One region of the Neobacillus sp. genome, then DNA from elsewhere that is predicted to be linked to it. Evidence: riboswitches for the same ligand, from Rfam matches in the RefSeq annotation. Region 1 holds a riboswitch; each other region holds the start of a gene.

Evidence for each region. A riboswitch is a leader RNA that binds a small molecule or an ion and turns the genes downstream of it on or off. The one in region 1 is predicted to bind thiamine pyrophosphate.
Region 2: linked by a shared signal. The riboswitch ahead of RTR43_RS07000 (ABC transporter substrate-binding protein) and the one ahead of thiM (hydroxyethylthiazole kinase) in region 1 are both predicted to bind thiamine pyrophosphate.
Region 3: linked by a shared signal. The riboswitch ahead of thiT (energy-coupled thiamine transporter ThiT) and the one ahead of thiM (hydroxyethylthiazole kinase) in region 1 are both predicted to bind thiamine pyrophosphate.

The regions. Positions count from the first base shown of each region.
Region 1 is NZ_DALZYO010000010.1:77,451-88,057, forward strand. It holds gene galU (UTP--glucose-1-phosphate uridylyltransferase GalU) at 90-980, shown strand; gene RTR43_RS07775 (glutaredoxin family protein) at 1,242-1,478, shown strand; gene RTR43_RS07780 (DUF2804 domain-containing protein) at 1,651-2,685, shown strand; gene RTR43_RS25635 (DUF1963 domain-containing protein) at 2,657-2,800, shown strand; TPP riboswitch at 2,890-2,999, shown strand; gene thiM (hydroxyethylthiazole kinase) at 3,080-3,886, shown strand; gene thiD (bifunctional hydroxymethylpyrimidine kinase/phosphomethylpyrimidine kinase) at 3,896-4,702, shown strand; gene thiE (thiamine phosphate synthase) at 4,717-5,379, shown strand; gene thiW (energy coupling factor transporter S component ThiW) at 5,363-5,872, shown strand; gene tenA (thiaminase II) at 6,242-6,913, shown strand; gene RTR43_RS07810 (ABC transporter ATP-binding protein) at 6,861-7,655, shown strand; gene RTR43_RS07815 (ABC transporter permease) at 7,645-8,415, shown strand; gene RTR43_RS07820 (ABC transporter substrate-binding protein) at 8,433-9,431, shown strand; gene RTR43_RS07825 (protease inhibitor I9 family protein) at 9,720-10,223, shown strand; gene RTR43_RS07830 (protein-glutamine gamma-glutamyltransferase) at 10,328-10,607, opposite strand, start outside.
Region 2 is NZ_DALZYO010000009.1:58,714-69,320, forward strand. It holds gene cydD (thiol reductant ABC exporter subunit CydD) at 1-1,036, opposite strand, end outside; gene cydB (cytochrome d ubiquinol oxidase subunit II) at 1,036-2,049, opposite strand; gene RTR43_RS06995 (cytochrome ubiquinol oxidase subunit I) at 2,051-3,457, opposite strand; TPP riboswitch at 4,013-4,122, shown strand; gene RTR43_RS07000 (ABC transporter substrate-binding protein) at 4,463-5,458, shown strand; gene RTR43_RS07005 (thiamine-binding protein) at 5,470-5,760, shown strand; gene RTR43_RS07010 (ABC transporter permease) at 5,760-6,527, shown strand; gene RTR43_RS07015 (ABC transporter ATP-binding protein) at 6,524-7,264, shown strand; gene RTR43_RS07020 (TatD family hydrolase) at 7,270-8,043, shown strand; gene RTR43_RS07025 (molecular chaperone GrpE) at 8,404-8,745, opposite strand; gene RTR43_RS07030 (CoB--CoM heterodisulfide reductase iron-sulfur subunit B family protein) at 8,790-9,674, opposite strand; gene RTR43_RS07035 (succinate dehydrogenase/fumarate reductase iron-sulfur subunit) at 9,677-10,607, opposite strand, start outside.
Region 3 is NZ_DALZYO010000018.1:37,726-48,332, forward strand. It holds gene RTR43_RS12595 (GNAT family N-acetyltransferase) at 171-725, opposite strand; gene RTR43_RS12600 (histidine kinase N-terminal domain-containing protein) at 857-1,990, opposite strand; TPP riboswitch at 2,206-2,312, shown strand; gene thiT (energy-coupled thiamine transporter ThiT) at 2,385-2,972, shown strand; gene RTR43_RS12610 (FeoA family protein) at 3,118-3,342, shown strand; gene feoB (ferrous iron transport protein B) at 3,342-5,345, shown strand; gene RTR43_RS12620 (FeoB-associated Cys-rich membrane protein) at 5,367-5,522, shown strand; gene RTR43_RS12625 (helix-turn-helix transcriptional regulator) at 5,650-6,105, shown strand; gene RTR43_RS12630 (transglycosylase domain-containing protein) at 6,453-8,516, shown strand; gene RTR43_RS12635 (hypothetical protein) at 8,513-8,728, opposite strand; gene sigY (RNA polymerase sigma factor SigY) at 8,980-9,537, shown strand; gene RTR43_RS12645 (YxlC family protein) at 9,491-9,838, shown strand; gene RTR43_RS12650 (sigma-Y antisigma factor component) at 9,835-10,071, shown strand; gene RTR43_RS12655 (YbjQ family protein) at 10,052-10,366, shown strand.

The DNA of each region.
Region 1 (10,607 bases):
GGGAGTTGTTGGTTTATAGGCTTTTGTCATGAACCGAGTTTGTCGATGTGCATAAAATAGATAAAATAGAAAATGGATGGAGGCAGGTTATGAAAATCCGCAAGGCCATTATTCCAGCCGCTGGCCTCGGAACTCGTTTTTTACCAGCCACAAAAGCACAACCAAAGGAAATGTTACCAATAGTTGATAAACCAACAATCCAATACATTGTGGAAGAAGCGGTCGCATCGGGGATTGAGGAGATTATCTTGATCACAGGCAGGGGAAAAAGGTCAATTGAGAATCACTTTGATAAATCCTATGAGCTGGAAGATACATTATTAAAAAAGAATAAGTTAGATGCATTAAAGGAAGTCCAGTCAATTTCAAGCTTAGTAAATATTTATTATGTCCGGCAAAAGGAGCCAAAAGGGCTCGGACATGCAATTCTTTGTGCTAAAAGTTTTATTGGTAAAGAGCCATTTGCTGTTTTATTAGGCGACGATATCGTGATGTCGGAAATTCCTTGTTTGAAGCAGTTAATTGGTGTTTATGAAAAGAATAAAAGTTCAGTTATCGGTGTTCAGAATGTCCCGGAAGATGATGTTAGTAAATACGGTATAGTTAAGACAAAGGGTTCAATGGGAGGTTCAAATCTTTACAATGTTGATTTTTTAATAGAAAAACCAAAAGTAGAGGACGCTCCTTCCAATTTGGCGATCATGGGTCGTTACGTATTACAACCTGAAATCTTTGAAATATTAGAGAAGCTTCCAATTGGAAAAGGGAATGAACTACAGCTTACCGATGCCATTAATGAGCTAAATAAACTGAAGACAGTCTTAGCATACAATTTTCAGGGAAAACGCTACGACATAGGTGACAAAATCGGCTACATTAAAGCAACAATCGACATCGCTCTAACCAGACCCGACACAAAAGAAGAAATACTCGCTCACATAAAAAAAATAAAAAACGACTTAACTAAAGGCTCAAATTAATGGTGTCAGGCACCATAGAAAGACATTTTGGGCTAAGTGTCCGCCGCAGGTGGACAAAATGGAATTTAATTCAAATTTATACACAAACTTCGTGATTTTACGGGGTTTGTTTCTTTTTATATGCCAATATAGAATTTTAGCGTGAAGTGTTTATAATGGAATTATTGCTTGGGAAAGCGCAAGAAATGACATTTCTCGAGGTAGTGCTAGATCTCGTTTTTTACTTTGCCTTATGAAATTTAGAAAGGGGAAAAAGAAGTGATGAAAAAGCAGATAATCGTTTATACCACAAACGATTGCATTGAATGCGATTTAGTCAAACAGGTACTTAAACAGGAAGGAATCCCTTTTGAGACAAGGAACGTATCAGCAAACCCTGATTATCAAAAGGAAGTAGAGGAACTTGGTTTTATGGGTGTCCCGGTCTCCGTGTTCGATAATCGAGTAGTAAAGGGATTTACAAATGAGCTTAAAGAGCTAATGGATATAGCCCGATAAGGCATGAGGGAAATTCCACTTGTAGAAAAAAGGTATTCATTGACGATAAATCGAGTATCAAATCAATGTTGATTTGGCACTCTTTTTTTTCAAAATGTAAAGGTCTTGGCAAGGTGCTTCTCGAATTGAAATGTATAGATGAACTTTCAGATTAATAAGTGAGGTGAGATTTATGCAAAGAAAAATGGAGACACCTCAAAAGTTGCTTAATGACAGGGGTGAACTAAACGACAAAGGGTATGCAACAGACCTTTTGCACGAATATCGTCGTGAGGATATCCATGCACATTCTTATCGAATCAAAGAGTGGGATTATTATTTTGTTGCGAATGATGAGTTTGGTGTCGCCCTAACAGTTGCAGATAATTCGTATATGGGGCTATTAAGTGTTTCCTTTATGGATTTTAAAAATGCCAGATATAGAACAACTAGCATTATCAAGCCCTTTACATTTGGTAAGTTGCAGTTACCTTCATCATCAAAAGTGGGTGACGTTGTATACAGAGATAAACGAATCCATATTGAATTTCTTCATAAAGGGACAGCGAGAAGGCTAAAGTGTTCCATGAAAAATTTTGATAAAGGCAAGGATCTTCTTTGTGACATCAACTTAAGTGACGAACCAAAGGATTCGATGGTGATTGCAACTCCATTCGCGGAAGATCCAAAAGCCTTCTATTATAATCAAAAAATTAACTGTATGAGGGCTAATGGTGTTGTCACCATTGATGGCCAAGAGTATCATTTCAATCCCGCTACTTCCTTTGGCATCCTGGATTGGGGAAGGGGTGTTTGGACTTACAAGAATACATGGTACTGGGGATCAGCATCAGGTGTCGCGAATGGAAAAACGTTCGGTTTTAATATCGGGTACGGCTTTGGTGATACTTCGGCAGCAAGTGAAAATATGCTCTTTTACGATGGACGTGCACATAAATTAGCAGAAGTGACCTTTCATATTCCGAAGAAAGAGGGTGGTAAATTTGATTATATGACGCAATGGAACTTTTCATCAAGCGATGGTAGGTTTGAAATGAACTTTAATCCTATTTTGGATCGATCTGATTTTACTTCGATTGGAATAATTGCCAGTGATCAGCACCAAGTATTTGGTAGGTTCAATGGGAAGGCAGTACTTGATGATGGATGTGTTATTGAAGTAAGAGATTTCTTAGGCTTTGCCGAGCGAGTTTATAATCGCTGGTAATGCCAATTCAGGAACGAATCTGAGGGAATCTGGAATACTGTATTTCTGCACCCACAAAGACGATTTGAAAAATAAACGGTTTGAAAAGGTTGGATTTATTCTTCAATGCTATTGAGTGCGTTTTCCTTTGATAAGAATTTATTTATCACAATTTTCTTTACAGTATTATTTAATAGAGTTATGATTTATTTAATTTAATACGAATGTATCTACTAGGGGTGCCCTGTAATCAGGCTGAGAGAAAACGTTTAAGTTTTTAACCCTTTGGACCTGATCTGGGTAATACCAGCGTAGGAAAGTAGTTGAGTTAAGTGATTTTATTCTTATACTTACTAGCCAGGTCTATTTTTATGGACCTGGCTTTTTTTATTTTAAAAAAAAAGGAGTGTTTAACATGGAAAAAAACAGCTTGTGCGAAACATTGCAAAAAGTAAGAGAGGTTAACCCGCTTGTACATAACATAACTAATGTCGTGGTTACTAATTTCACGGCGAATGGGCTCCTTGCCCTTGGCGCTTCACCGGTAATGGCGTATGCAATGGAAGAAGTAGCTGATATGGCACAGATTGCTAATTCAGTAGTTTTGAATATTGGTACGTTAAATTCACAAACAGTGGATTCGATGATCCTTGCTGGAAGGGCAGCAAATGAATCGGGTGTTCCAGTGATCTTTGATCCGGTTGGTGCCGGCGCTACTCGTTATCGGACGGAAACCGCGCAAAAAATCATGAATGAGGTAAAGGTGTCCATTATTAGGGGTAACGCCGCAGAAATGGCTAATGTGGTCGGCGAGAAGTGGGAAATTAAAGGCGTCGATGCAGGGGATGCCAAAGGGAATATCACTGAACTTGCGATTACTGCTGCACAAAAAATGAACTGTGTGGTTGTCATCACTGGAAAAGAGGATGTTGTAACTGACGGAAAAACAACATATGTAGTTTCAAATGGACACCCGATTATGACAAAGGTGACAGGAACGGGCTGCCTATTAACCTCTGTAATTGGAGCTTTTGTGGGAGTGGAAAAGGATTTTTTAAGGGCAACGGTGGCTGCTTTAACTTACTATGGGATTGCAGCGGAAAAGGCTGCTAGAAAAACAGCGGACCTAGGCCCGGGTAGTTTCCAAATTGAATTTTTGAACCAATTATCACTCGTTTCTTTTGAAGATATCAATCAATTTAGTTCTTTTAGGGAATTTTAGGGGGTTACTATGATTGAAAAGGCCATAACAATCGCAGGTTCTGATAGCGGCGGTGGAGCAGGAATTCAAGCGGACCTGAAAACGTTTCAGGAGTTAGAGGTTTTCGGCATGTCGGCACTCACGGCTGTTACCGCGCAAAATACTTTGGGTGTTCATGCAGTCTATCCGATGACAGCCGAGGCAGTTATTCAACAAATTCAAGCTATCGGGGAGGATATCGGTACAGATGCGGTGAAAACAGGAATGCTTTTTAGTGCAGATATTATCGATGCCGTTTCAGAGCAACTCAAAAAATATCAATGGAAAAATATCGTCGTCGATCCTGTAATGATTGCGAAGGGTGGGGCTTCATTGCTGCAACAGGAAGCCATTTCTGCGCTGAAAAACCATTTATTGCCGCTTGCTGAAGTTGTGACTCCAAACATCCCGGAGGCAGAGGTGCTGACAGGGATGGAAATCCGAACCACTGAAGGGAAAATGGAGGCTGCCAAACGACTATATGAAATAGGTGTGAAAAATGTCGTCATAAAAGGCGGTCATGATAAAGATGAGTTTGAATCATCCAGTGATTTACTGTTTGATGGAAAGGAATTCTTCACTTTTAGCAGCAAGCGAGTTGACACAAAAAATACCCATGGAACCGGATGTACCTTTTCGGCTGTGATTACCGCTGAATTGGCGAAGGGCTCTACAGTACATAATGCCGTAGTTATAGCGAAAAAATTTATTCAGGCAGCAATTGAAGACCAGATTGAAATTGGTCACGGACATGGTCCTACCAACCATTGGGCATATGGAAAAAGAAAAAATATTTAGGAGTTGGCTAGACCATGATCAACCTTCGAGCGTTACTGAAAGTTTATTTTATTATGGGCAGTAACAACTGCTTGAAAAACCCGAAAGATGTTTTGGAGGAAGCGATTGCCGGCGGTATAACCCTTTTTCAATATCGTGAGAAGGGTGAAGGAGCTTTAACAGGTACTGAAAAGTTAAGTCTAGCCAAAGAACTGCAGAGCATATGTAGGGATCATCAAATCCCATTTATCGTCAATGACGATATCGAGCTAGCGCTTGCAATTGATGCAGATGGGGTTCATATCGGGCAAGAAGATGAGCCTGTCAAATCGGTAAGAGAAAAAATTGGTGATAAAATCCTCGGTGTTTCCGTTCATTCAATTGAAGAAGCCGAGGTCGCTCTGAGAGAGGGAGCGGATTATTTTGGGATTGGTCCAGTTTTTCCGACGAAAACAAAGGTGGATGCCAAGCCATCCCGTGGGACAACATTGATCCAAACATTAAGAAAAGAAGGCTTCACCATCCCAATCGTCGGAATCGGCGGAATCACTCACGAAAATGCTAGATCCGTCGTGGAAGCAGGAGCAGATGGTGTTTCGGTGATCACAGCAATTAGCCATGAAGCGTCACCTATGGTAGCAGCGAGGGCATTAAGTGATAGTGTTGAGGAGAAAAAATCAGATGAACAAAACTCATAAATTAACTTTGACGGCGATGCTGATCGCGATTGGCACGATCTCGAGTAACCTGGTATCAATTCCGATGGGATTTACCAAGATATTTCCTGTTCAGCATTTTTTAAACGTTTTATCAGCTGTCCTTTTGGGTCCATTTTACGCTGTTGCTCAGGCCTTATGTGTCTCCTTACTTAGAAATTTGATGGGTACTGGTTCGGTTTTTGCCTTTCCCGGAAGTATGGTTGGGGCATTGCTGGCCTCTCTTTTATATTTAAAAACTAGAAAAATCTATTTGGCTTTTATCGGTGAAGTTATTGGAACGGGGATTATTGGTGCGGTTCTTTGTTATCCAATTGCAACTCTTTTACTTGGGAAAGAAGCAACCGTTTTTAGCTTCATTCCTTTATTCATTTTTAGCTCTTTTGCGGGAGCCCTGCTTGGGTTGATGATTTTAACTATTTTCTTAAGAAAGAAAATCTTAATAATGGCTGATCAATCTTTAAAAACTAAATAAACATTCACTAGGGGAAGCCTTGAGGCTGGAGATGGAGGGTGCCTCTGAACCCTTTGAACCCGGACAAGTTGATACCTGTTGAGGGAAGTGGGAGGTGTTTTTAACCCGCTTATTCCATTTCCAGGTGAGCGGGTTTTTAAATTCACTTTGGTCTGAAAAAATGAATCGCTGATAAATCTTGGATTCGCTGTTAAAATACAATCTCGCTGAAATATTGATTGAAATCGCTGATAAAAAACGTTTTTCGCTGATATATTGGTTGAAATCGCTGATAAATAGCAATTTTCCGCTGATAAATGCTTCTTAAAGAGAATGGGATCAGGTGAAAAGCAACAACCAGCCTAAAAATGTGCAAAATGGGGGACAAAAATGAAATTTTCGCAACAACTTAATGTAAAAGTAAAAGATATATGGGAGAAAATCCATCAGCATCCTTTTGTTGTTGGCTTGGGGAGTGGAGCGCTTCCAGTGGAATCATTCATACGTTACATGAAGCAGGATTATGTATTTTTAATCGACTATTCCAAGCTTTTTGCATTGGGGGTGGTTAAAGCCAGAGACCTCGATACGATGACATTTTTTGCGAAATTATTGCATGATACATTAAACGGAGAAATGGAGCTGCATCGCACTTACGCGGCCAAGTTGGGCATTACCCACCAGGAGCTAGAGGAAACTAAGCCCTCACCCATTAACTTAGCCTACACACGGTATATGCTGAATGTTGCTCAGAATGGATCTTTGGAGGAATTAATCTCATCGCTGCTGCCTTGTATGTGGAGTTATCGGGAGATTAGCACAATGCTAGCAGATAACTATCCGAATTCCAGCGAGCATCCATTATATGGTGAATGGGTAAAAATGTATTCCTCGAATGAATTTGGTTCGTTAGCCATGTGGCTCATTGATTTGCTAGATTGGTTGGTAGAAGGAAAGTCTGAACGAGAGTTAGCTATTTTAACAGACCATTTCTTGACGACGTCGCGGTTTGAATACATGTTCTGGGATATGGTTTACGAAGGAGGAGATTGGCCTGTCTAACTCATCTTTTGTTTCAATCGAAAAACTTACATATGCTTTTGAAGGCAACAGGCCCATTTTTCAAAATTTATCCATGGATGTGAAAGCGGGAGAATTTGTCTCCGTAATTGGTGCAAGTGGATCTGGGAAAAGTACCCTATTTAAATTGATTACCGGCTTACTAGAGCCTGACCAGGGAGAAATCTGGATTAATGGAGAAAACGCTGGAAACAGGTTAGGGAAGGTAGGCTATATGCCGCAGAAGGATTTACTGTTACCATGGCGAACGGTTTTAGACAATGTATTGCTGCCGCTGGAGGTGTCGAAGGAAAATAGCCAACGGAGAATTCCCGAGATTCGAGAATGGTTAGACCGGTTTGGATTGACGGAGTGGGAAAGTGCCTATCCGGATGAACTCTCTGGAGGAATGAGACAGCGGGTCGCTTTTTTGAGAACAATCATGACGGGCAGAGGCCTATTATTGTTAGACGAGCCGTTTGGGGCACTCGATTCGCTGACAAAACGAAACATGCACAACTGGTTATTAGGACTGTGGGGGGAATTACAAAAGACGGTGGTGTTCATCACTCATGATTTAGAAGAGGCCATCCTGTTAAGCGACCGAATATATTTGCTTGGACGGGAAACATTGCAAGAAATCAACATCAAGCTCTCAAGACCAAGAAGTTCAGAATTAATTTATCAATCTGAGTTTATTACGATGAGAAAAGAACTGGAGTGGCTGATTCACCATGATAGGTAACTGGAAAAAATGGCTGGGAGAATATTGCCCATTTTTGCTTGTAACCATGCTATTAGTATGTGGTTGGGAATGGGTAGTCAGAAGAGGGATGATTCCTGCCTTTATCCTGCCTTCCCCATCAGCGATTTGGATGTCGCTTATAGAAAACCGCGAGCTATTGCTGGAGGACCATTTGCCAGCTACCCTTAAAGAGGTTTTGCTTGGTTTTGGTTTATCGCTTGGAGGCGGCCTTCTTCTTGGCGTAGGGATGCACTTTTCCCGTCCATTAGAAAAAGTATTGTACCCGTTTCTTGTCATTTCGCAAACGATCCCGTTGATTGCGATTTCACCGATCTTTATCATGTGGTTTGGCTATTCGATTTGGAGTAAAGTTGCCGTTACGATTTTAATCGCCATTTTTCCAATTGTCGTTAGTACCTATGATGGACTGAAGGCAGGAGGGATTGAATACAGGGAATTACTGCTGACAATGGGTGCAAATCGTTGGATCATTTTCAAAAAAATTCAGCTACCTATGGCATTGCCATCTATCCTGTCCGGTTTGAAGATGTCCGTGGTTTACTGTGTGGTCGGAGCCACTATCGGTGAATGGCTGGGTGCTAGTGTTGGGTTAGGCTATTTTAGCCGGAGAATGTCAGGAAATCTAAAGGCGGACGCCGTGTTTGCCGCAATATTCCTGCTCTCATTGCTAGGAATCGTGTTGTTTTTAATCATAAGTTTCATAGAAAAAATGCTATTAAAAAATCAAATTCGCAACTAGAAGGGAAGGGAAAATCTATGAAAAAAAGCTTTTTAATCATGTTTTGCCTCTTATTATTCTTATTATTAACTGCTTGTGGGAAAGGGGAGGCAGATAAAAATTCAGCAGGTGGGGAGAAATTAGAGAAAGTAAGCTTAATGCTAGATTGGTATCCAAATGCTGTGCACTCTTTTCTTTTTGTAGCAAAAGAAAAGGGTTATTTTAAAGAACAAGGCCTGGACGTGGATATTCAAATGCCTGCAGATACAAATGATCCACTTAGACTCGTTGCAGCTAATAAAGTCGACATGGCTATCAGCTACCAACCAGAGGTTTTAGTGGCACGTGGAGAGCAAATTCCTGTCCAATCGTTTGCCGCACTCGTTCGACATCCACTGAATCAACTAATGGTCGCTGCGAATAGTCCGATTCAATCACCAAAGGATCTGGAAGGAAAAACGATTGGATATCCAACGATTCCATTAGATGAAGCCATCATTCACACGATGATGAAATCGGACGGTGGGGATGCGGAGAAAGTAAAAATGGTCGATATCGGCTGGGATTTAATTCCTGCAATGGCAACGAAAAAGACAGATGCGCTTATCGGCGGATATATCAATCATGAGAAATTACTGCTGGAAAAAGAGGGTCACCCTATGCGTACATTAAATCCTGCGGATTATGGTGTCCCTGATTATTATGAATTAGTTTTGGTCGGTAGTGAAAAAGGATTAAAAGAAAAACCAGCCGTTTTCAAAAAATTTATCGCCGCGATGACGCAGGGACAAAAATATGTTGTGGACCATCCTGAAGAGGGGTTATCCCTTCTAATGAAGCATGAGGAAAAATCATCACCACTAGACAAGGATATCGAAACAAAGAGCCTAGAAATCCTTCTGCCACTCATGGATGCGAAAGAAAAACCATTCGGTTACCAAGACCCAGAAACCTGGAACAAAGCCGCAAAGTGGTTAAAAGAAACCAAAATGATAAAACAAAACATAAAAGCAGCGGATGCATTTAAAAATTTATAAAGGCTTAAAACGGTGAATAACTTTTTAAGGGTGTCAGGCACCGTTCGTGGACAAATGTACGCCTGTGGCGGACGGTGGCTACCGATGGTAAAATAAGGTTATAACCAAATATTTAAGGTAAGGGATTGTAAATCTTTAAGACGGTCATTCTGGGGATTTTCTGAAAAGGAAATGTATGGTACCTTTGATTTAATTGATATTACCAAGAAAACGAAAAGCTTTGGGAGTAAATTACAATAAGTTGTTAATAATAGTAGCTTATAATTATCCGATTAATGGAAGGTTGTTATGGCTATGATAAAACGGGGTAAGGGAATACTGTTTTTTTGTCTGCTGGCTGTGTTAGGTTTTAGTGTATTTTTCACACAAATCTATCAAGAGAAAGAGGAACAGATTGAACCAAAGGGGGAAGAGGTAATGACGCAGAATATTTATATTGACCCAAAGATCAATTTAAAAAGTGAGGAAGAGGTAATAATAATTATTCACTTTAAAACAAAACCTGCAAAAGTTGCTGTAGCCCTGGCAAAAGCAAGCGGAGTACCGTTAACCATTGAAAAGGCTGAACAGGATGTCAAAGACAGTCATGAACGTTTTCGAAAGGATGTTGAAAAGTATCTCGGGCAAAAGCAAATCCCCTATACCATTGTCCATACCTATACAGCTGCCCTAAATGGCGTGGCCATGAAACTACCAGCAAATGAGATTAAAACCTTGTTACAATCAGCTGAAATAGAGGCCATTTATGCAAACCGGGAGATCAAGCTAGTCCCTCCAGTTCAACCATCCTAAATAGGTCTCTTTGTCAAATAACCCAATCTATGTTTAGAGCTTGATGAAAGGTATATCCTTCAATCAAGCTCTTTGTTATCAAGCAACCAGTTTGAAAAATTCATTTAGTAGGAAAACGATTGATATTTAGGCCTAGTAATCATATTCATGAGATAAGCTGAATTCTTTGGTTCATCTTTTCTCTTTTTATTGAGAAAGGCAATGATGGTACTTGCATTTCGGATACCTATTCCATGACCATAGTATTTGTCGTCACCAAAATAAATCACATTTTCAGCGCGCCAATGCGGCTGTTTCGGGTCAAAATCGGGATTATTAAAGTGTAGTACATCGCCAGGTAGATAATCATCCCCGTACTTTTGCAAAATCGGCAGGTCCTCATCA
Region 2 (10,607 bases), on a different contig from region 1:
TATCGTTTTGATCATCAAACCGTAAACTCATATCCTTTACAGTGAAAACACTAGTTGGTTGCCATGCTGGAATGGGGTCTTGTCCTAGTTCAGTCATTTCCTTTTGCAGAATTTCCTGCATCTTTTTACCCGCTTCTTTTCCATCAAGTGTCGCATGGTAATCAGCTCCAACTTCCCGAATTGGTAAAAAATATTCCGGTGCCAAGATGAGGATGGTTAAGGCTGGTTTCAGATCCATAGTCCCATTAATTAAACCGATTCCCAGAAATACAGCCACCGTTGCGATAGAAAGCATGGTGAAGAAATCGAGTGCAAATGTGGACAAAAAAGCAATCCGCAATGTAGACATCACGGCTTTTCGGTATCGTTCACTTACGAAATGTATTTTTTCAATATGTTCTCGGCTGAGGCCTAAATACTTAAGCGTCTCTAATCCTCTTAAAGAGTCAACAAAATGGTTGGATAGCATTTGATAAGATTCATACTGACGATTTGCTTTTTCTCTTGCTGCCACCCCAAGAAGAATCATGAAAACAACCAAGATTGGAAGGGCAATGATTAAAATAACCGCGGAACGGATATTTTCAAAAAAGATGAAAAGGCAAACCATAGCCGGAATAACGGCGGTATTCATTAATTTCGGTAAAAAAAGCTCCAAATAGCGCCGAAATTTCATGGTACCTTCCATCATTAAGGTTACGGTCTGGCCGGATCCTTCCGCTGAGACAAACCGCGGACCAAGTTGAAATATCTTTTCCAAAACTAATTCCCTTAAATGAACACTCGTGTTGACTGCAAAACGATAGGAAATCTTTTTTTTCAAAAATGTAAGTACTTGGCGAATAATGAGAGCTAAAAAGAAAAAGGCCAATTCTTTCATGACATGACGAAACAAATCTCCCCCAAAAAGGGAGGAGATTGAATCTGCCAAAAAATAGGCCTGAGTGATAATCATGATACCTTGAAGGATGGTTAATAATGCCAAACTTCCAAGGACCTGCTTTATTCCCGTGTATGAGAACAATGACTTATCCATTAGTACGTTAAATGCTCCTTATCTGTAACTCGTTTTCTAAAGACATAATAACTCCAGATCGTATATCCTAAGACAAACGGTAAAATTGTTAGGGCCACAATGGTCATTATTTTCAAGGAGTATGCTCCACTTGAAGCATTATAAACCGTTAAATCAAAAGCTTTATTTATCGAACTAATCATCACCCTTGGGAAAAGCCCCACGAAAATCGCTGAAACCGTCAACCCTAAGCCAAGACCAGACATCGTAAAGGCTAAACCTTCCCGTTTTTTGGAGATAAAGGTATAGGACATCACATAGGCAAGGACAATTAAAACGACAATGATCAGTTCTGGTATAAGACGAACTTCAAAAATATCAGTCATGGACCAAGATAATCCAACAAAGACGACGAGTGCCCCCAGAACCGCTAGGACTACTTTCTTCGCTAAGGCGGCTGACCGTTCTCGGAGTTCCCCTTCCGTTTTCAACGTCAAGAAGTTTAATCCATGTAAAAGGCATAACAATGTAACAGTTAAACCTCCCCATAGCGAGTATACATTAATGAAATCAGTGAATCCAGCTGTCATATTCATGTCTTTATGGATTGGCATTCCTTTAAGCATACTTGTAAATAAAACACCTAGTAAAAACGGAGGCAACAAGCTGCCAGAAAAGAGCGCCCAATCCCAGACATTTGTCCAGCGACTGCTGGGAACCTTGCTGCGGAATTCAAAGGAAACACCGCGGGCAATTAAAGCAAGTAATACAACTAATAATGGAAGATAGTATCCGCTGAACATAGTTGCATACCAATTTGGGAAAGCAGCAAAAATCGCACCACCGGCAGTTAAGAGCCAAACTTCATTCGCATCCCAAACAGGCCCAATGGCATTGATCATGATCGATCGCTCAGTCTGAGTGCGAGCCAAAAACCTTGTTGACATACCGACACCAAAATCAAAACCTTCAAGAAAGAAGAAACCAATAAATAAAACGGCGATTAAGACAAACCATAATTCACTTAATTCCATCCTAAGCACCTACCTTATCAAACGGATCAATTGTTTTATTTGGGGTAATTCCTAGCTGGTCTGCAGGACCCTTTTTGATTTCTCGAATCATTAAATAAACCATGACAATAGCTAGAACTGTAAAAATTAACACATACAGGATGATTGAAAATAAAACGCTGCCCCCGGAAACATTTGGTGAGACCGCATTGGCAGTGGTCATCAAGCCAAAAACACTCCAAGGCTGGCGGCCTACTTCCGTCATGATCCAACCAAACGTATTGGCCAGGAACGGAAAGGAAATCGCCGGAAGTAAAAACTTCAAAAACAACTTGCTGTTTTCAAGTCTTCCTTTCTTCCATAGGTATAATCCAATCATAGATAATAAGATCATTCCTACACCGAAACCAATCATTAACCGGAAGCTCCAATAAGTTGTTTTTACCGGAGGAATGTAATTTGTCCCTTTACCTACTTTGTCATCATATTTCGCTGCATACTCTTTTTGAAGTGTCTCCATTCCTTTTAAGCTGCCCTCAAATTTGGAATAAGATAGAAAGCTAAGGGCGTAAGGAATGTTAAGTTCAAACTTGTTTTCCTTTTTAGCTGAGTCAATGATCGCAAGAGCTGACCAAGGTGCCGGGTCTGCTGTATCTTGCCAGATGCCCTCTGCAGCCGCCATTTTCATTGGTTGTGTTTTTACTAGATATTGAGCTTGGCTGTGGCCGGTTAATGCAGTACCAATGCTACCAATCAATCCAATGATTAAAGCAATATTCATTGATTTTTTATAGAACTCCATATTGCGTTTCTTTAACAAATTATAGGCGCTAATTCCTGCTGTAAAGAAAGCTCCTGTACATAAGGCGCCTGCCAAAACATGAGGAAATTCAACCCACAGTTGGCCATTTGTGATAAGTGCAAAAAAGTCATTCATCTCTGCCCGTCCATTTTTGATTGCATAGCCGACAGGAACCTGCATAAAGGAATTGGCCGTTAAGATCCAAAATCCTGAAAGAATGGTTCCGATCGATACAAGCCAAATACATGCTAAATGCATTTTTTTAGAGAGACGATCCCAGCCGAAAATCCACAATCCGATAAAGGTTGACTCCATAAAGAAAGCTAGCAGTGCTTCAATTGCAAGTGGGGCACCAAAAACGTCTCCTACAAATCTCGAATAATCAGACCAGTTCATACCAAATTGGAATTCTTGAATAATACCTGTTACAACCCCGACGGCAAAGTTAATCAAAAACAAGTGACCCCAAAATTTTGCCATTTTCTTGTAGGTCTCATTTTTCTTCGTAACATACAAAGTCTCCATTAAAGCGACCATAAACACCAGACCGATTGTAAGTGGAACAAAGAAAAAGTGGTAAACTGTGGTCACACCAAACTGAAGTCTCGCTAAAAAGACTTGATCCATACTCATTTCCTCCCTAAGCATTTTTCATGATTTTTCTGTTTAAATTATGTTCATTACTTCACAAAGATGAGAGTAGTTATTGCGAATTCTAATTAAAAGATTGCTAAAAAAGCCAGATTATTAAAATAAATATTAAATTAAAATTATTATCGTTTTAAAATTAATATTTACATAAGTATAATATCAAACATTTATGAATTAATTCGTCGGTTTTTTGACGAACTTATGACACTTTTCTGAACCGTAGAGAGTATGTGCCAAATAAAGCCCTATTATGAAAGGTTTTATGGCAATTCCATCTTGTTTTTATGCAACTTTTAAAGAAACAACAAAGATATCAATGGTAAAAGTCACTGCTAATATTTTCAAAAATGCTGAAATAAAAACCTGAACACGTTAGAACTAAAATGACCCATGGAAATAGACTCCCTTTATTATACTGATTATCAAATCTAGAATAGTTGAAACTTTCTCCCCTTTCTACCAAATTTCCATATTTTGCACTAGTCAAAATAAAGAATTCTGTTATAATGTGTTTGGAATATAATTTAATAGTTAGAATTGTAGGGGAACCGGTGTTGCCGGTTGAGATTACATCCTTAAGATGTTGACTCTTAAAACCTGATCTGGTTGATACCAGCGGAGGGAACATATTCTTGAACAAATAAAATTGTTTGCTTATATGCGCCCTGGGTTCTCCCCTAGGGCGCTTTTTAATTGTCTAGCTCCACAAGGAAAGCTTCGGCAGCATAAGCAGCGCACGAAGAAAAAGCGTTAGCTTTTTCGAGGAGGTCATACGCCGCTGACCAGGGCGCTTGCGCTTTTCTATTGTCTAGCTCCAGCGCCCTAGCGGCTAGTGACCTTCGCTCTCCGCCCTACGATAAGTCAACATCGAATCGCCTTCGGCTCTTCGTGTTTCCTTTATCTCAGTTGGAGAGCTCCAGGTCATACGCCGCTGACCAGGGCGCTTGCGCTTTTCTAATTATCTACATAGGAGGAGTAGGAATGAAAAAGTGGTTAATCGTTTTATGTTCATTATTAATGATTGCAGGTTGTAGCAATCCGAAATCAGCATCAGAAACGAATAAGAAAAACACACACTCTCTGAAAAAGGTATCTGTCGTTCTAGATTGGACACCAAACACGAATCATACCGGTTTATATGTGGCAAAAGAAAAAGGTTATTTTAAAGACGAAGGATTAGATGTGAACATCATTATGCCAGGTGATGCTGGAGCAGATCAGCTTGTGGCTTCAGGTAAATCAGAGTTTGGGGTAAGCTATCAAGAATCGATCACACAGGCACGTATACAAGGCGTTCCTCTCGTTTCTATAGCAGCCATCATTCAACATAATACTTCAGGTTTTGCCTCACCAGCTGCGAAGAACATTGTTACACCAAAGGATTTTGCAGGTAAAACATACGGTGGCTGGGGCTCACCTGTTGAAAAATCTGTTCTTTCTTCCTTAATGAAAAAAGAAAATGCCGATGTGAACAAAGTTTCGATTGTAAATATGGGTGATACTGATTTCTTTACAGCGGTGAAACGAAACATCGATTTCGCATGGATTTATTATGGCTGGACCGGTGTAGAGGCAGAGCTGCGTGGAGAAAAGCTCAATATGGTATACCTAACCGACTACTCTGATAAACTCGATTATTACACGCCAGTTCTCGCAACGAATGAAAACATGATGAAAGAAAACCCTGATACAGTTAAAGCTTTTGTAAAAGCTGTTTCCAAAGGGTATGAATTTGCTATTAAACATCCATCCGATGCTGCCGACATTTTAATTAAAGCAGTGCCTGACTTGGATCCAAAGCTTGTTAAAAAAAGTCAAGAATGGCTAGCCTCTAAATATCAAGATGATGCACCAAGATGGGGCGAGCAAAAACAAAAAGTATGGGAAAATTATGCTTCATGGATGTTTGACAATGGACTTCTTGAGAAAAAGCTTGATGCTAAAAAAGCATTTACAAATCAATTTTTACCACAATAAGGGGTGATGAAATGACAAATTCACTGATCAGTATTCAAATCATACCAAAAACAAAAAATGGCGAAAGTGTTATTCCATATGTAGATGAAGCAATCCGAGTAATTCAAGAGTCAGGGGTAAAATTTGAGGTACATCCTCTTGAAACAACAATGGAAGGCGATTTACAGCAATTACTGCAGGTGATCACGAAAATGAACGATCGCATGATTGAGCTGGGAAGCAGTAACGTTATCTCCCAAATAAAAGTATTGTACCAGCCATCAGGCATCTCCATGGATCAGCTTACGGAGAAATATAGATAATGATGAAAATCATAGCGAAAGGGTGGAGACCGTTATTGGTTCTCCTCCTTTTATTCATTGTCTGGGAAACGGTTGCGATTAAATCTGGAGTTCCGGATTGGCTTTTACCCACACCGACAAAAATATTTTATGAGGGTTTCGATGGTTGGTCTAACTTTTACCCCCATTTATTATCAACCATCAATCTATCCTTACTTGGATTTGCATTAGGTTTACTAATCGGTCTACTTACGGCTATTCTATTGCACTTGCTCCCTTTCATTCGGGAATCGATTTATCCGTTGCTAATCATTTCACAAAACATTCCTATTATCGTCCTAGCTCCTCTTTTAGTGATTTGGTTTGGCTTTGGATTATTACCAAAAATGATTGTCATCACTCTCGTTTGCTTTTTTCCCATTACCGTTGCCGCATTAGATGGATTTAAGCAAACTTCCAATGAGTTAAAGCATTACATGATTATGGCAGGGGCATCGAATAAGCAATTATTTTGGAAACTAGAGCTTCCCTATGCCCTTCCTTCACTATTTTCTGGTTTAAAAATATCCGCTACCTACAGTGTCATGGGTGCAGTTATATCCGAATGGCTTGGAGCGAAGGAAGGTATTGGTGTTTATATGACCCTTGCCTCCTCATCCTTCCGTACAGATAGAGTTTTTGTAGCCATATTTGCAATTGTGACATTAAGTTTATTATATTTTTCTATCATCGTTCTTATTGAACGCTGGCTCGTTCGGTGGCAGTTGAAAGGGGCGAAATGGAAGTGAGTCATCTTACGGTTTCAAATATTTCTAAGCAATTTGACAAGAATGAAGTGATCAAGAATCTCGCATTCACAGTTGATGAGAATGAGTTTGTCTCCATTCTTGGTCCATCAGGTAGTGGGAAAAGTACCATTTTTAGTCTTATCGGAGGAATCCTCTCTCCGGATCAAGGTACCATTCACTTAGATCATCAAGTCATTAACGGAAAACGGGGTTATATAAGCTATATGCCACAAACCCCTTCTCTCCTTCCATGGAGAACCATTCTTGAAAATGTATTGCTAGGGCAAGAGCTTCAAGGAAAAAAAGAGAAAGAAGCAGCATTAGAAATGATCAATATCGCTGGATTAACGGGGTATGAAAATGCGTATCCTCATGAATTATCAGGTGGTATGAAACAAAGGGCTTCCTTTATTCGAGCATTATTAAGTCCACAATCCATCATTTGCTTGGACGAACCTTTTTCTTCCTTAGATGAATTAACACGACTTGATATGCAAAAATGGCTTTTATCAATTTGGGAAGAACATCGAAGAACCATCCTTTTTGTGACCCATAATATTGAAGAAGCATTATTTCTATCCGACCGAATTATTGTTTTATCTAATAAACCTTCTCAAGTGGCAGCTGAATTTCACGTCCCTTTTTCACGTCCAAGAGAGGAAAGTCTATTTCTAGAAGACGAGTTCTTAGAATGGAAAAGGAAAATTTACTATTCTCTCAAAAATGCAGGAGAGTGATTACATTGCTAAAAATGATTGATGCACATATTCACTTAGATCATTATAACGATCAAGAAATAAAGGATATCATTGAAAGGGACTCATCTTTAGAAGCACTAATATCCGTTTCTTTTGATTTAGAATCAAGTAAAAAAAATAAGGATCTTGCCAAAATATACTCAAAGGTTAAGCCAGCTTTCGGCTTTCATCCTGAACAAACGCCCCCTACGGAGAAACAAATGGAGGAACTTTTCAGTTGGATAAAGAGCAATCAAAATGACATGGTCGCAGTTGGTGAAGTGGGGCTTCCTTATTATTTAGGAAAAGAACAAAAACTAACTACTGTTCAACGTAGCCAATACATTGAACTATTAGAAGCATTTATTAAACTAAGTAAGGAATTAGAAAAACCTATCGTCCTTCATGCTGTTTATGAAGATGCCCCCATCGTTTGTGACCTTTTGGAGAGATACTCCGTTCCAAAAGCCCATTTCCATTGGTTCAAAGGTGATTCCAAAACGATCCTGCGAATGGCAGAAAACGGGCACTACATTTCTGTCACGCCCGATGTTTTGTATGAGGAGGAAATTCAACAGCTCGTTCAATCCTATCCACTTCAGCAAATCATGGTCGAAACAGATGGTCCATGGCCTTTTGAAGGACCTTTTACCGGAAAGATGACGCATCCCTCCATGATGAAAGAATCGATTAAAACGATATCCGAAATAAAAAAGCTTTCAATTAATGAGGTTTGTCATCACGTTTTTTATAATACGAAATCATTCTTTTCTATTTAATGAAGCAAGAATACTGCTGTCTCTTTTTAATGGATCTATATCAAAAATGAAGTGAAAGTACGAAAACACTGGAGAAGGATTTACACCTGCTCCTTTTGTTTCTTTATACCAAAAATAACTGTGGATCAAACAAGAGTGATATCTAAAAAAATAACCCTATATCTCTGGTAATTAAGAGAAGTAGGTTTATTTTAAAACTTATTATTTATTGGGTTACCGTTACTTGTGATAAGGTTCTCCGTAACGCATCTAAATGAGGTTATTTATATAATTTCCTTAAAAGAAAAATTCTCAGGCTAATAAGGATAAAAAACAGACCGCTTGAATGATTCATCAGCAGTCTGAATTTGATAAGCAAATTTATCCATTTTTCTTTACATATTTATAGCCACCGGTTTTAAACTTAATCTTAATTAATTTCTCAAGCTTATCCTCCCAAGAGTCTTGAATATTCTCGGGATTGAATTTTGCAACTCCAGCTTTTACTTTAATCCATTTCTTTGAATCATCATCGTGGAAATACCCAGTTATCGATGTTGATAATGGATGGAATGGGTTAAGTGAAGAATATATTTGTCCGTAATAGATATAACTTTCACCATATTGATCATGAATCCAATCATCATGGACATTCAGAAGCCAGAGCATTCCTTTATCGACACTTCCGACCAATTTGGCCTTTTTCTCAAAGATATATTGCATGAAAACAGCCCCCCTTGTCTGAACTAATCACCAGGAGTCCCTACTTAAATTAATGTTAAGGCTTCTCTTAAAACAGGAATCGCCGTGACAACATGCCTTTGAATTGCCAGTTCTTCAGGTGAGAATCCTAATGCCAATCCGATAAGCTGAGGTAAGTGTAGGATTGGCATTGTAATATCTTCACTGAAGCCCTTTTGTGCATCTGGCTGATAGGCATCAAGCTGCATTTGGCATAAAGGACAAGGTGTAACAATACAGTCTGCACCAGAAGATTTAGGTGATAAACAATTTCTCCCTGTAAGATCCATTACTTCTTTTTCAGCTGGAAACACAGCATGGAACCCGCAGCATGCCAATCGCTGATCAAAATCAACGCTCTCTGCACCAAGTACACTTGCTACCATTTCCATGGACTGCGGATTCATATGATTTTCAAATCCCATAATATTTGGCGGCATCAGGATATGACATCCATAGAAATTGGCAACTTTTAAACCAGTTAGCGGCCGTTTGACCTTTTTCTTCAGATTTTCTAATCCATAGTCCTGAATTAGCGCCCACAATAAATGGGTTACTTCTACTGTCCCCTTGTATTCCATCCCTGTCCTGCCAAGGCCTTCATTTACTCTCGTACGCAGCTTTTCATTCTTGTCCATTTTAAGCTTGGCTGTACGAAGCATTAGGGTACAGGTATTACATACTGTCAGTAATTTATCAACCTTTAGCTCTTCCGCTAGCGAAATATTTCTGGCATTAATAGATGTTGCCAGAAAGTCATCTACATCTTGAATATGGCTCGCTCCACAGCATGTCCAGCCCTTAAGTTCGATTAGCTCAATCCCTAAAGCAGCCGCCACCTTCTTTGTTGAAATCATGAGCTCCTCTGCTGCAGACTCAAGTGTGCAACCTGGAAAAAATGCGTATCTCATTATTATTCAACCTCCTGTGCAAACTTGTAAATTTCCCTAACGCCCTTGATACCCTCAATTTCCTTTGGTATATGAAAAGGATTGATTTTCCCCTTTTTAATCATTCTTAAGGCGAACGGCACCTTTCTCATTGCTGTATTAACTAAGCCATCCGTTTTGATTGGAAGCATCACTTCATTTAAACGTCCTTTGTTTTTTACATCATCATGGAAAGCAAAAGCATGTTTCGCCCCTTGATTACGCACCTGGCCCATCTTGATGGACTCTTGTCTCAAAAAGGCGATTTCATCTGTTAATGGAATTCCTTTTGGACATTTCGTGACGCACTGCATACAATGAAGACATTTCCATAATTCATTTTCATATACTGGCATGATATGCTCCTCAGGAGAACCATCTCTTGAGTCAACTGCAAATCGGTAGGCCCTGTTTAAAATAAACGGATCCAAATAGGTACCATCATTTACGGCCAGTTGATTACATTCAGAAGCACAAACACCGCATAAAATACAATCGGTAGGAGTAGCAATTTGGTGATAATCTTCTTCACTCTGGATGAACCCATCTTCTTTGCTTCCTTCATTAGAAGGAATAAGCCATGGCTTCACTTGCTCCATTTTTTCCATCTTCGGTTCCCATGCTACAGCCAAGTCTTTTATGACATCAAAATTCTTTAATGGTTCAAAGGTTAAACGATTCGTTTTAAATGTCTCAAGTACTTCATCAAGTGAGGTTTTGCATACTAGGAATGCATTGTCATTAATTCTCACAGCGCAGCTTCCACAAATGGCATGGCGGCAAGCCGATGTAAATACAAGAGTGGGATCAAGCTGTTCACGAATGGTGGTTAAGACCCATAAAATGGTTTTTCCCTTTTCATATGGCAGCTCATAATCCTGAAACCATTCATTTTCGCCGTCAAATCGCTTAATT
Region 3 (10,607 bases), on a different contig from region 1:
CACCTCACTTACAAAATTACTCTTTGTCTCATTATTACCTTACAGTTCACTTTATAATTGCAGAATGTAAAAATTTATTATTCCAAAAATAGACCCAATGAGCAAATTTAATAAAATATTAAAAAAAGCTGCCAATTGGCAGCACAAAGGAATCCTTTATTTTTGAAAACTTATTTTCTCTTAGTTCCTTTCCATTCACGAGCCAACATGCTGTAAACGATAAGATTGTGAAAGCGGCCGTTTAATTGTTCACCATCTCTTATTATCCCTTCTTTAACAAAACCTAGTCTTTCCGGAATCGCTTGGCTTTTCTTATTTTTAACCCCACAACGAATTTCGACACGGTTTAATCCTAATTGAAAAAAACAATAGTTTAACAAGGCTTGAACCGAACGGGTGATTACACCGTGACCTTCTGCTTTTTTGGCAAGATAATAGCCAATGCTTGTTGTACTGTTGTACCAATCCATTTGATTTAACCCAATCGAACCAACTAGGTCCCCTTTGTAAAGAATCCCGACATTAAGAGCACTATTCTCTGCAAATTGTGTTAGCCAAACTGGTATGATGGATTCAAACTGATAAAGGCTGTTCATACTATCCACCCATGGCATCCACTCACGTAAATGATCACGGTTTTCTTCAACAAGCTGAAACAGATTAAAGGCATGATGTCGTTCTAACAATTGAAGTTCAATATCGTGATCAACTTTTAATGTAAACATAGGCCTATTCTCCCGAAAAAATTTTTAGTACATCATATGCCAAAAAAACTTTTTCGGAAGGTTTCTAAGGAAGAAAAAAAGAAAATCCTTGCCTTATTAAAGCAGGGATTTTCTAAACAAGTTTATTCATGCTATTTTGACACTGTAGCGAGAGGGAGTGTCAGCGAAAAGGTGGTTTTTTCAGGTTTAGAATCACAAGACAAGCTCCCTTTATGTTTTTCAATAATTTCTTTACAGACAAATAACCCAAGACCTGTGCCGAGTTTTTTAGTGGTGAAAAATGGCTCAAATATGGTTTGTTGCAGTTCTGATGGAATTATCGGTCCATTATTAGAAATATTAATGGAGACTTTCTGATTATTTTCTAAAAAGCTAACAATTTCAATCGTTGGATTCTCATTCACATGGTGATTGAGAACATCAATAGCGTTAAAAATAATATTAATGAATACTTGTCTAATTTCATCAGCGTACCCATGGAGTGTAAAATCATTACTTAAATCCATTGTTATTTTCACTTTACCATCTAATATACTTGGGTATAGAAAGTTTAATACATCACTAATTAGCTTATTTAATTTGAAATATTCTTTTTCCTTACCGATTAATTCTTTTTTGGACAAAAGTAAAAACTGTGAAATTCGAAAATTTAGTTGGTCTAACTCACTCGAAATAATGTCTAAATATCGCATATTTGGATAATCAGCTTTCAGTAATTGAATAAATCCCTGAACAGAAGTGAGTGGATTCCTAAATTCATGAATGAAGCTTGACGTCATTTGTCCAAGAAGTGTTAACCGATCCTGATGAGTCGAGTCGATGAATATTGTCTTTTCCTCAATGATTTTGTTTTTTTCCTCTGTATAATGAGAGACTGCAAAAAAAAGAAATTTATCGAAACAGAAATTGATTCTGTTCATTGATTCATGTATCTCCGACCAAGGAATTCTGGATTTACTAAAATAACTCCATAAAACAGTTCTGCCTAAATTAACATTATAAACAAAGTCGCCAATGTTAATATCAGCGATAACTCTTTCACCAGATATTTCTATCGCAAGTTTTTCAAGCACAGCTAAAAGCTCCTGGTCATTCATCCTATGCATAGTTAATATTACGTTAAAAAGAGCTTCAGCATATACGCGGATTTTTTCTTTATACGGTTCTGCTTCAGTAAAGAGAAATGAATTTCTCCATTCATGTAATATTGCCTCTTTATTATGATCAAAAAAAGCAAGCATTTCAGTTTGTTTTTCTGTAAACATGATAACCTCCTGACCAACCTTGAATACAAACTAATTCGCTTATAATGAACAAAATCCTTTATAATTGAAATAAAAATTTTTCTGAGTATTTCGTGAATCATCTGGCAAGTAGTCCCTCTTATGTTAAAAGAAAATCATAGGTTTTCAACACGAATGTAGTATTTTCCTTGTCAAAGTGATAAAACAATTGTATATTCGATATGGAAACAATTGAATACTTCCACAGGGGGAGCTGCTTTAGGCGGCTGAGAGTGAACGTTCGAGTTCTGACCCTATGAACCTGTTAGGTAACACTAGCGTAGGGATGTGGTTTGCCGGATATTAAAGCAATGCAGACAATCCTTTTCGTCTTGCATTGCTTTTTTTTGTTTTCAAAATAGAGGGGGACACTGAATTGAACAGAAAAAAAAGTAATACGCTATTTATTACTGAGGTCGCTGTATTTACAGCACTGGCATATTTATTAGACCTCTTATCGGGATTTTTAATGACAAAATTTTGGCCACAGGGTGGATCTATTTCCATCGCAATGGTGCCTATTTTCCTAATGGCATACCGCTGGGGCATTAAAGGCGGTCTACTAACAGGCTTTTTACTAGGGTTATTACAATTCATTCTAGGATTCGCACAAATTTATACAATTGTTCAAGGTATCATCGATTACTTTATCGCATTTTCAGTTGTTGGCTTAGCTGGGATTTTTGCAGGTCAAATTCAAAAATCTCTTGCAGAAGGAAAAAAGGGTAAATGGATGATTTATGCGATATTTGGAGCATTTTTTGGCAGTTTGCTCCGCTATCTATGCCATGTTGTTTCTGGTATTGTTTTCTTCGGAAATTACGCACCTAAGGGACAACCGGTTACAATTTACTCGCTGATATATAATGGAACCTATATGCTTCCAAGCTTTGTAATTAGTGCTATTGTGATCATTCTTGTTATCAGTTCAATGCCTAAAAAAAGGTTTTTACAAGTACATTAATAAGGGATGAAAAAGAGAAGCATATCGCTTTTCTTTTTTTTCGTATTTTTGTCACAAAATAAGTATGCTTTTTCCCATAAAAAAGTGTTAAACTGTTAATATAGAAAGATAATCATTCTCAATTAACATAGATAGGGTGATATACATGGTTGCATCGTTAAAAGCAGGAGATAAGGGAAAGATTATTGATATTTCTCATGTTGGTAACCTGGTACAAAGACGATTACTTGATTTAGGGATTACAGAGGGATCAGAAGTGTGTGTGAAATGTGTCATGCCATTTGGCGGCCCAATTATGATTGAGTCTTGCGGACAGTGTGTCGGAATCCGACGCAGGGAAGCAGTTCAGATTGAAGTGGAGAGAATATAATGGAAATCGCTCTTATTGGAAACCCCAACACCGGGAAAACTTCATTGTTTAATAATCTAACAGGTTCCTATGCGTATGTGGGGAACTGGAGCGGTGTAACAGTTGAAAAGAAAGTTGGCGTTTTCAAAAATAATATTGGCCATTTAATTGATTTACCTGGTGTGTATACCTTAAATCCGCTGTCAAAGGATGAAGGGGTTGTCACTTCTTTCTTTTTGAATGAATCCGTAGATCGTCTGCTAAATATATTAGATGCTTCACAATTGGAACGTAATTTGCATTTAACACTCCAATTACTTGAGTTTGAAAAGCCAGCCCTTATCGGTTTAAATATGATAGATGTAGCAAATAAGCGTGGGATTCATATAGACTCTTCAAAGCTTTCAGAAATTCTCGGCGTGCCTGTCGTCCCCGTTGTCGCCAGAAGTGGAAAGGGCTGCGATAAGCTTGTCGATGTGATCGCAACCAAATCGATGCAGCCAACGAAAAAGAACCTCGTTTATTATGGAAAAGAGGTTGAGGAAGCTGTAACAACACTGACAGGTGAACTAAAGGGGAAAACTAGTCATTCTGAACGCTTTTTGGCGATTCAATATTTTGAAGGTAATGAATATGTTAAAAACTATGTTAATAGTATTGCAGACCCTCAAAAGCTGAATGCAATTAAGGCAAACCTGGAATTGAAATTACAGAAGCAATATGATAGTAAATCATTAGCAAACTTTATCTATTTAAAGAGAAAAGAAGTCATAGAGAATATCGTTGCTGACGTAGCAAGAAAAAGTAATTCGATAATTCCTCTTTCTGAAAAAATTGATAGCATTGTAACGAATCGTTATCTTGGGATGCCTATTTTCTTATTGCTTATGTATTTAATGTTTATGCTTACCTTTGATTGGTTAGGAACGCCGTTGTCGGATGCGTTAGATGCCCTTTTAACAGGTCCAGTTACCAACGGGTTTGAAACAGTGTTAAACGCTATTCATGCATCTGCTTTTATCCATGCATTAATTATTGAAGGATTAGTTGCAGGGGTTGGTGGTGTTCTCGTATTTGTACCGCAAATTTTCATTTTATTCTTCTTTATTTCCTTATTAGAAGATTCCGGTTATATGGCACGTGTCGCCTTGGTAATGGACAGAATCATGGAATCTGTGGGCTTGAATGGTAAAGCATTTATTCCGATGATGATTGGCTTCGGTTGTAATGTACCGGGAATAATGGCAGCCAGAACAATTGAGACCCCAAGAGAAAGGTTATTAACGATTCTGCTGACGCCGTTAATGTCCTGCTCAGCCCGTTTACCAGTCTATGCTTTATTTGTCGGTGCCTTTTTTGCTGGGAACAAAGCATTCATTGTCCTTAGCCTCTATGTTCTTGGGATCGTTGTTGCTTTAATCTTGGCAAAAATATTTTCTACTACCATCCTAAAATCGGAAACATCCTTATTTGTAATTGAACTGCCGCCATATCGACTTCCACAGTTTCAATCACTTTGGAGAAGTACTTGGGATAAAGGGAAAGGGTTTGTCAGAAAGGCTGGGACATTTATTTTTGCGGGTTCTGTCTTTATTTGGCTTTTATCCTACGCTGGTCCTGGTGGTTTAAATGTGGATATGGATCACAGCTTTTTAGCTAAGATCGGAAATGTCATAGCACCAATTTTTGCACCAATTGGATTTGGTACTTGGCAGGCAACGGCTTCGTTAATTACTGGCTTCCTTGCAAAAGAAGCGATTATTTCGACGATGAATATTATTTATTTTGTTCCGAATGATGCCAGCCTACAAGGATTGTTAGCTAATTATTATACCCCGCTTTCTGCCTATAGTTTCATGGTTTTTATTTTGTTATATATTCCATGCCTGGCAACAGTAGCAACAATTTATAAAGAAACAAACTCTAAAAAGTGGACAGCTTTTTCGATGATTTATGCGTTTGCCATTGCCTATATTTTATCCTTAATTATCTATCAAGGCGGCAAGCTGTTCGGATGGGTCTAATTTATAAAAGAGGTGGAGTAAATGATTGCCAGTGTTCTGATAGGTGTTGCTATCTTTGGTTACGCGATTTGGCATTTTGTGAAATTTATTAATAAATCCAAAAAGGGAAAATGTGCCGCCTGCGACTTGAAAAATTCATGCTCAAGCCAATGCGCTATTCCACCGAAATTGAAATAAATGTCTCGTAAAAAACTGCTATCTTAAGACGATAGTAGTTTTTTGCTTTAAATAGGCTTAATTACTTTTAAAAGTCGAGGAACTTGTGTAAAATTACACTAGAAGCGATTGAAAGAAGGGCTAAAACGTGACCAGAGATGAAATTATCATGCAGGTTTCTGAAAAGCTTCGTCTGATCCGGACAGAAGCAGGTTATACGCAGGATAAAATGGCAGATATCATTGGTGTCTCCAAGAAAACGCTTGTGCAAATTGAGAAGGGAAGAGTTCTGGCCAATTGGTCTACTGTTGTTGCAATTTGTGCTCTTTTTCGGGAAACGGAAACAGTTCAATTTTTATTTGGAAACGAGCCCTTAGAAGTGTTGGAAACGGTTGCTAGGGAAGGTATTGATTATCGTAAGATGAAAACACTTGGCGGCCGGATATGGTGGAAAGCGATTTCGAAGAAAAGTGGATTTATTCTCCAGCAAAATATTCTAAGCAAACATTTTCGGATATTAGATGAAAGAAATTATCGGATTTACAGCAGCTTTGATGAAAAGATGACAAAGCAGCGCTTTAAAGAATTGACCAAAGGTTTATAATAGAAGAAATTTGAAAAGACGGGCTACGAGGCCTGTCTTTTGTATTGAAAAGGGGCTAAGCACCCAACGAATCAGCAAATCCAATCATAGTGAAAAATATACAGTAAGTCCGACGAATTAAGTAAAGCGTAACTCTGTTCACATCCCATTTATTATGGAAGCTTAGTTATTTGGATGTTTTCTATTTCCACTATAATTGTTGGAGGCGTAAAACGCACTTTATGTTTTCAGTCAGTTTTCCTTGTATAGTCATAAAATCTAGCCATTCATCGAAAATTATACCTGGTAAAGATAATCGGCCGTTTGGATATCCTTTCCTTACGCATTATCATATCTTAGGAGGCACAATGAAAAAATTAGCTGTACTCAAATTCTTTAAGAACTGGAAAAAGTGGCATTTACTCCAAGTTTTGGTGTTAACTGTGTTGATTATGATTCTAAGTTTCTTTGGACTTCTTTATTATCTTTCCAAGGATGCAGATATATCAGAACTGAAAAATGAGCTTCCCCAGCCAACGGTTTTTTATGACGTAAATGGGGAGGTAGCAAGCAAAGTATCTGCGAATAAGAATGAAGGAGTTTCAATCAAGGAAGTACCTGATTCAATGAAAAATGCCATCATTGCCATTGAGGATCATCGTTTTTATCAACATAGCGGTGTTGATTTAATTGGTACATCTAGGGCTCTCCTCCGCGACCTAAAGGCTGGTGGGATGGTCGAAGGTGGTAGTACTATCACACAACAATTAACGAAAAATACGATACTTACTTCGGAAAAAACATTGAAAAGGAAATTGGAGGAAGTTTTTTTAGCATTAGCAGTTGAACGGGAGTATACGAAACAGGAAATCCTTCAGATGTATTTAAATCAAATTTATTTTGGGAATGGTGCATATGGAATTAAACAAGCCGCAAGTAAATATTTTGCAAAAGAGGTTAAAGACCTTACCATAAGCGAGTCCGCCTTATTGGCGGGATTAATCAAAGCTCCTTCTGCCTTAAATCCTTATGAACATATGGAAAAGGCAACCGAAAGAAGAAACCTTGTGCTAGCTAAAATGAACGAGCAAGGCTTTATTACAAAACAGCAAGTTGAAAAGGCAAAGAATGAAAAGGTTGTTCTCGATGACAAGGGCGGTGACCCGTTCCGTGGTAAATTTCCTTATTATGTTGACCAAGTATTAGATGAGGCCATAAAACAGTACGGGTTATCTCAAGATGAATTATTAACAGGCGGCTATCAAATCTATACCGAACTTGATCCTTCCATGCAAGCGGCAATGGAGAAGACGTATCAAAATGATGCCTTATTCCCAAAAGGAAATGACCGGCTTGTGCAAAGCGGGGGAGTTTTAGTTGACCCTAAATCAGGTGGGGTAAGGGCTCTTGTTGGCGGTAGAGGGGATCATACTTTTAGGGGCTATAACCGAGCATCGCAGTTAAAGGCACAGCCAGGGTCATCGTTCAAGCCATTAGCTGTGTATACCCCGGCACTTGAAGAGGGCTGGAAAATTACTGATATGTTAAAGGACGAGCCGATGAAATTCGGCGATTATGAACCTAGCAATTATAATCATCAATATGAAGGCGAAGTACCGATGTATGATGCAGTAAAGGAATCGAAAAATGTATCAGCAGTCTGGCTGTTAAATGAACTGGGAATTGAAAAAGGATTAGATGCCGTTAACCGGTTTGGCATGACCTTGGATAAGGCTGACCGTAGTTTATCAATTGCTCTGGGTGGCTTGCATAAAGGAGTATCGCCAATTGATATGGCAGAAGCTTTTTCTGTTTTTCCTAATAACGGTGTACGAGTAGAAACGCATGTGATTAAAAAAATCAACGATGCAAATGGCCAGGTTGTCGCTGAGTGGAAGACCAAAAAAGAGCGGGTGACGACCAAAGCAGTCACTGACAATATGACAACGATGCTGCTGGGTGTTGTCGAACAAGGTACCGGAAAAGCAGCACAAATTCCTGGCCGGGAAACGGCAGGTAAAACAGGTTCTACCCAGGTTCCGATTAAAGGAATCAATGGGCTGAAGGATCAATGGTTTGTTGGCTACACACCACAGCTAGTGGGATCTTTCTGGGTTGGTTATGATATAACGGATGCCGAGCATTATATAAATCCTACGAGCGGCACAGGTTCGGCTGTTATCTTCCGTGAAGTGATGAAGGATGCTCTAAAAAACTCTCCAAACCAAAGCTTTCATGTACAGCATATCTCTTCATTAATTGAAAAGCGAAAAAAGGAAGAAGAAGAAAAGAACCTTAGTAATTTTCAAAAGAAATTTAATAATGAGGTTCAAAAGTGGGAGGAGAAGTGGAATAAACAAAAGGAAAAATGGGATAAGAAGAATAAAGAAAAGGGAAAAGGAAAAGGAAAAGGGAAAGGGAAAGAACATTAATAAACGAAAGGCACGGACCATTGTTCTGTGCCTTTTTTTACGTAACATCCACTCTGAAGCTTTTCCGTTAAGGAATCGAACATCACTTCCCCTTCAAAACCTTTTTTCAGATTCAAATAGTTCCATTTGTCTTCTTCAGGCAAATTCATTCTAGTGTTTAAGCTTCTTAATATTGTTATTTCTTCCCGTTCTTTTCGAGGCTTATAAGCCATAGAGCACTTCCTTTCTGTATTTCAAAATCATAAAACTAAACCGTTGAACTAACATAATTTTTACATCAGTTTAATTTTATAAAAAATGTCAATAAGCTGAAATAAATGAATGTATATTTAATGACATTTTTCTAAAAAAAAATGATATTTAAAGGTAAAATAAAATTAGGATGAACGAATTGGAGTTTCATTCGTCTAAATAAATAAAAGAGAAAAGCAAGGTTGATGGGGAAAGAGAGGGCAATTGTCGAATGGATGCATTGATTAAAAATGCGAAAAAAGGGGATCATCTTGCTTTTGCCATGTTGTTTAAAGAAAATTATCCATTCCTTGTAAAATATTTAATGAAAATTACAATGAATCCCGATACAGCTGAAGAATTAGCACAGGAGACAATGGCGAAATGCGTTCAAAAGATTCACCTATATAATGGTCAAAGTAAATTTTCCACATGGCTTGTTTCAATTGCGACCAATACATACATTGACCAATGCCGAAAAAAGAAGCGAGAAAAAAACTGGCAGGGACAAGAGGAAGTATACCGTAAGTTGAAATGGCATTTTGAAAGCAGAAATGAAGAATGGAATGATTGCCTTGAGGCACTTGGGAAATTACCGGAGGACGTCCGAATTCCTATCATTTTGAAGCATTATTATGGTTACTCCTACGAAGAAATTGGCGAATGGATGAAAATTTCTACTGGAACGGTTAAATCAAGAGTGCATAACGGAATAAAGTCAGTAAGAAGGGAGCTGAAGCTGGGTGAAGAAACAGAAAGTCGTTATTCTGAACAGCGAACAACAAAATAAACAAGACTTTGATGCTATTCACGAGCTGCAAGAAGGATTACAAAGGATTGATCAATTCCCTGTCTATACGCCCAATTTACAATGGTTTGAACAAATGGTTATCAAAGAGCAGCAGAACAAAAAGAAAAAATTAATCAGCGATTTATCGGTCTTTTTTATTGTCGCATTCATCATTTTAAGTGGGATGATTATTTCTCTTTATCAGATGCCGGCAATTTTTATTCTTGTGCAAATCATCACCACCATCTTTATCGTGGTATACACAAGTGTTCGGTTATTGAAGAAGGCGAATCATATATGATTAAGGAGCATCCATTATTCACAATCATTGTTGTTGTCTCTATTTTGCTATTGCAAAGCATATATTTATTTTTGGATGCACGGAAACGAAGCCATAACTATTGGCTTTGGGGGATAGTGGGACTTATCCAAGCACCAATGCCAACACTATTTTACTTAATTTTTGTAAGAAAAATTTTGCATAAAAAAAATAAAAAAGTGGAGGATCCAAATGATGATGATAGTTACCACTGATAGCATTCCTGGCAAGGAAATAAAAGAACTTGTTGGCTTTGTAAAAGGGAGTACGGTGCAATCTAAACATATTGGCAAAGATCTATTAGCCGGTTTGAAGACGATTGTCGGTGGAGAGATTAAGGAATATACCGAAATGTTAAATGAAGCTAGACAAAAGGCAATCGACCGAATGACAGACGAAGCAAGAGAATTAGGTGCGAATGCCATCGTCGGCATGCGCTTACAATCCAGCTCTGTTATGCAAGGGGCATCAGAAATTATCGCCTATGGAACGGCAGTTTGGGCAGAATGATTCTGAAAAATGGGAATTGACTTTTAAATAAACAGATGATAATCTTACAAAGTAAGAAAAAAAAGGAAATGGAGGGTTACGAGATGATTGTATTGAATAATGCTTGTTTAAAAATTGAATACTGGAATGTAACCTGTCCTAAAAAGCTTTCTTTTTAATTCTTTTCATGCGTTAATGGCAAAAATGACATTACACAGGTTACGTTCTTTTTTGATACGTAACGTGTGTTTTTTTGTCTCTT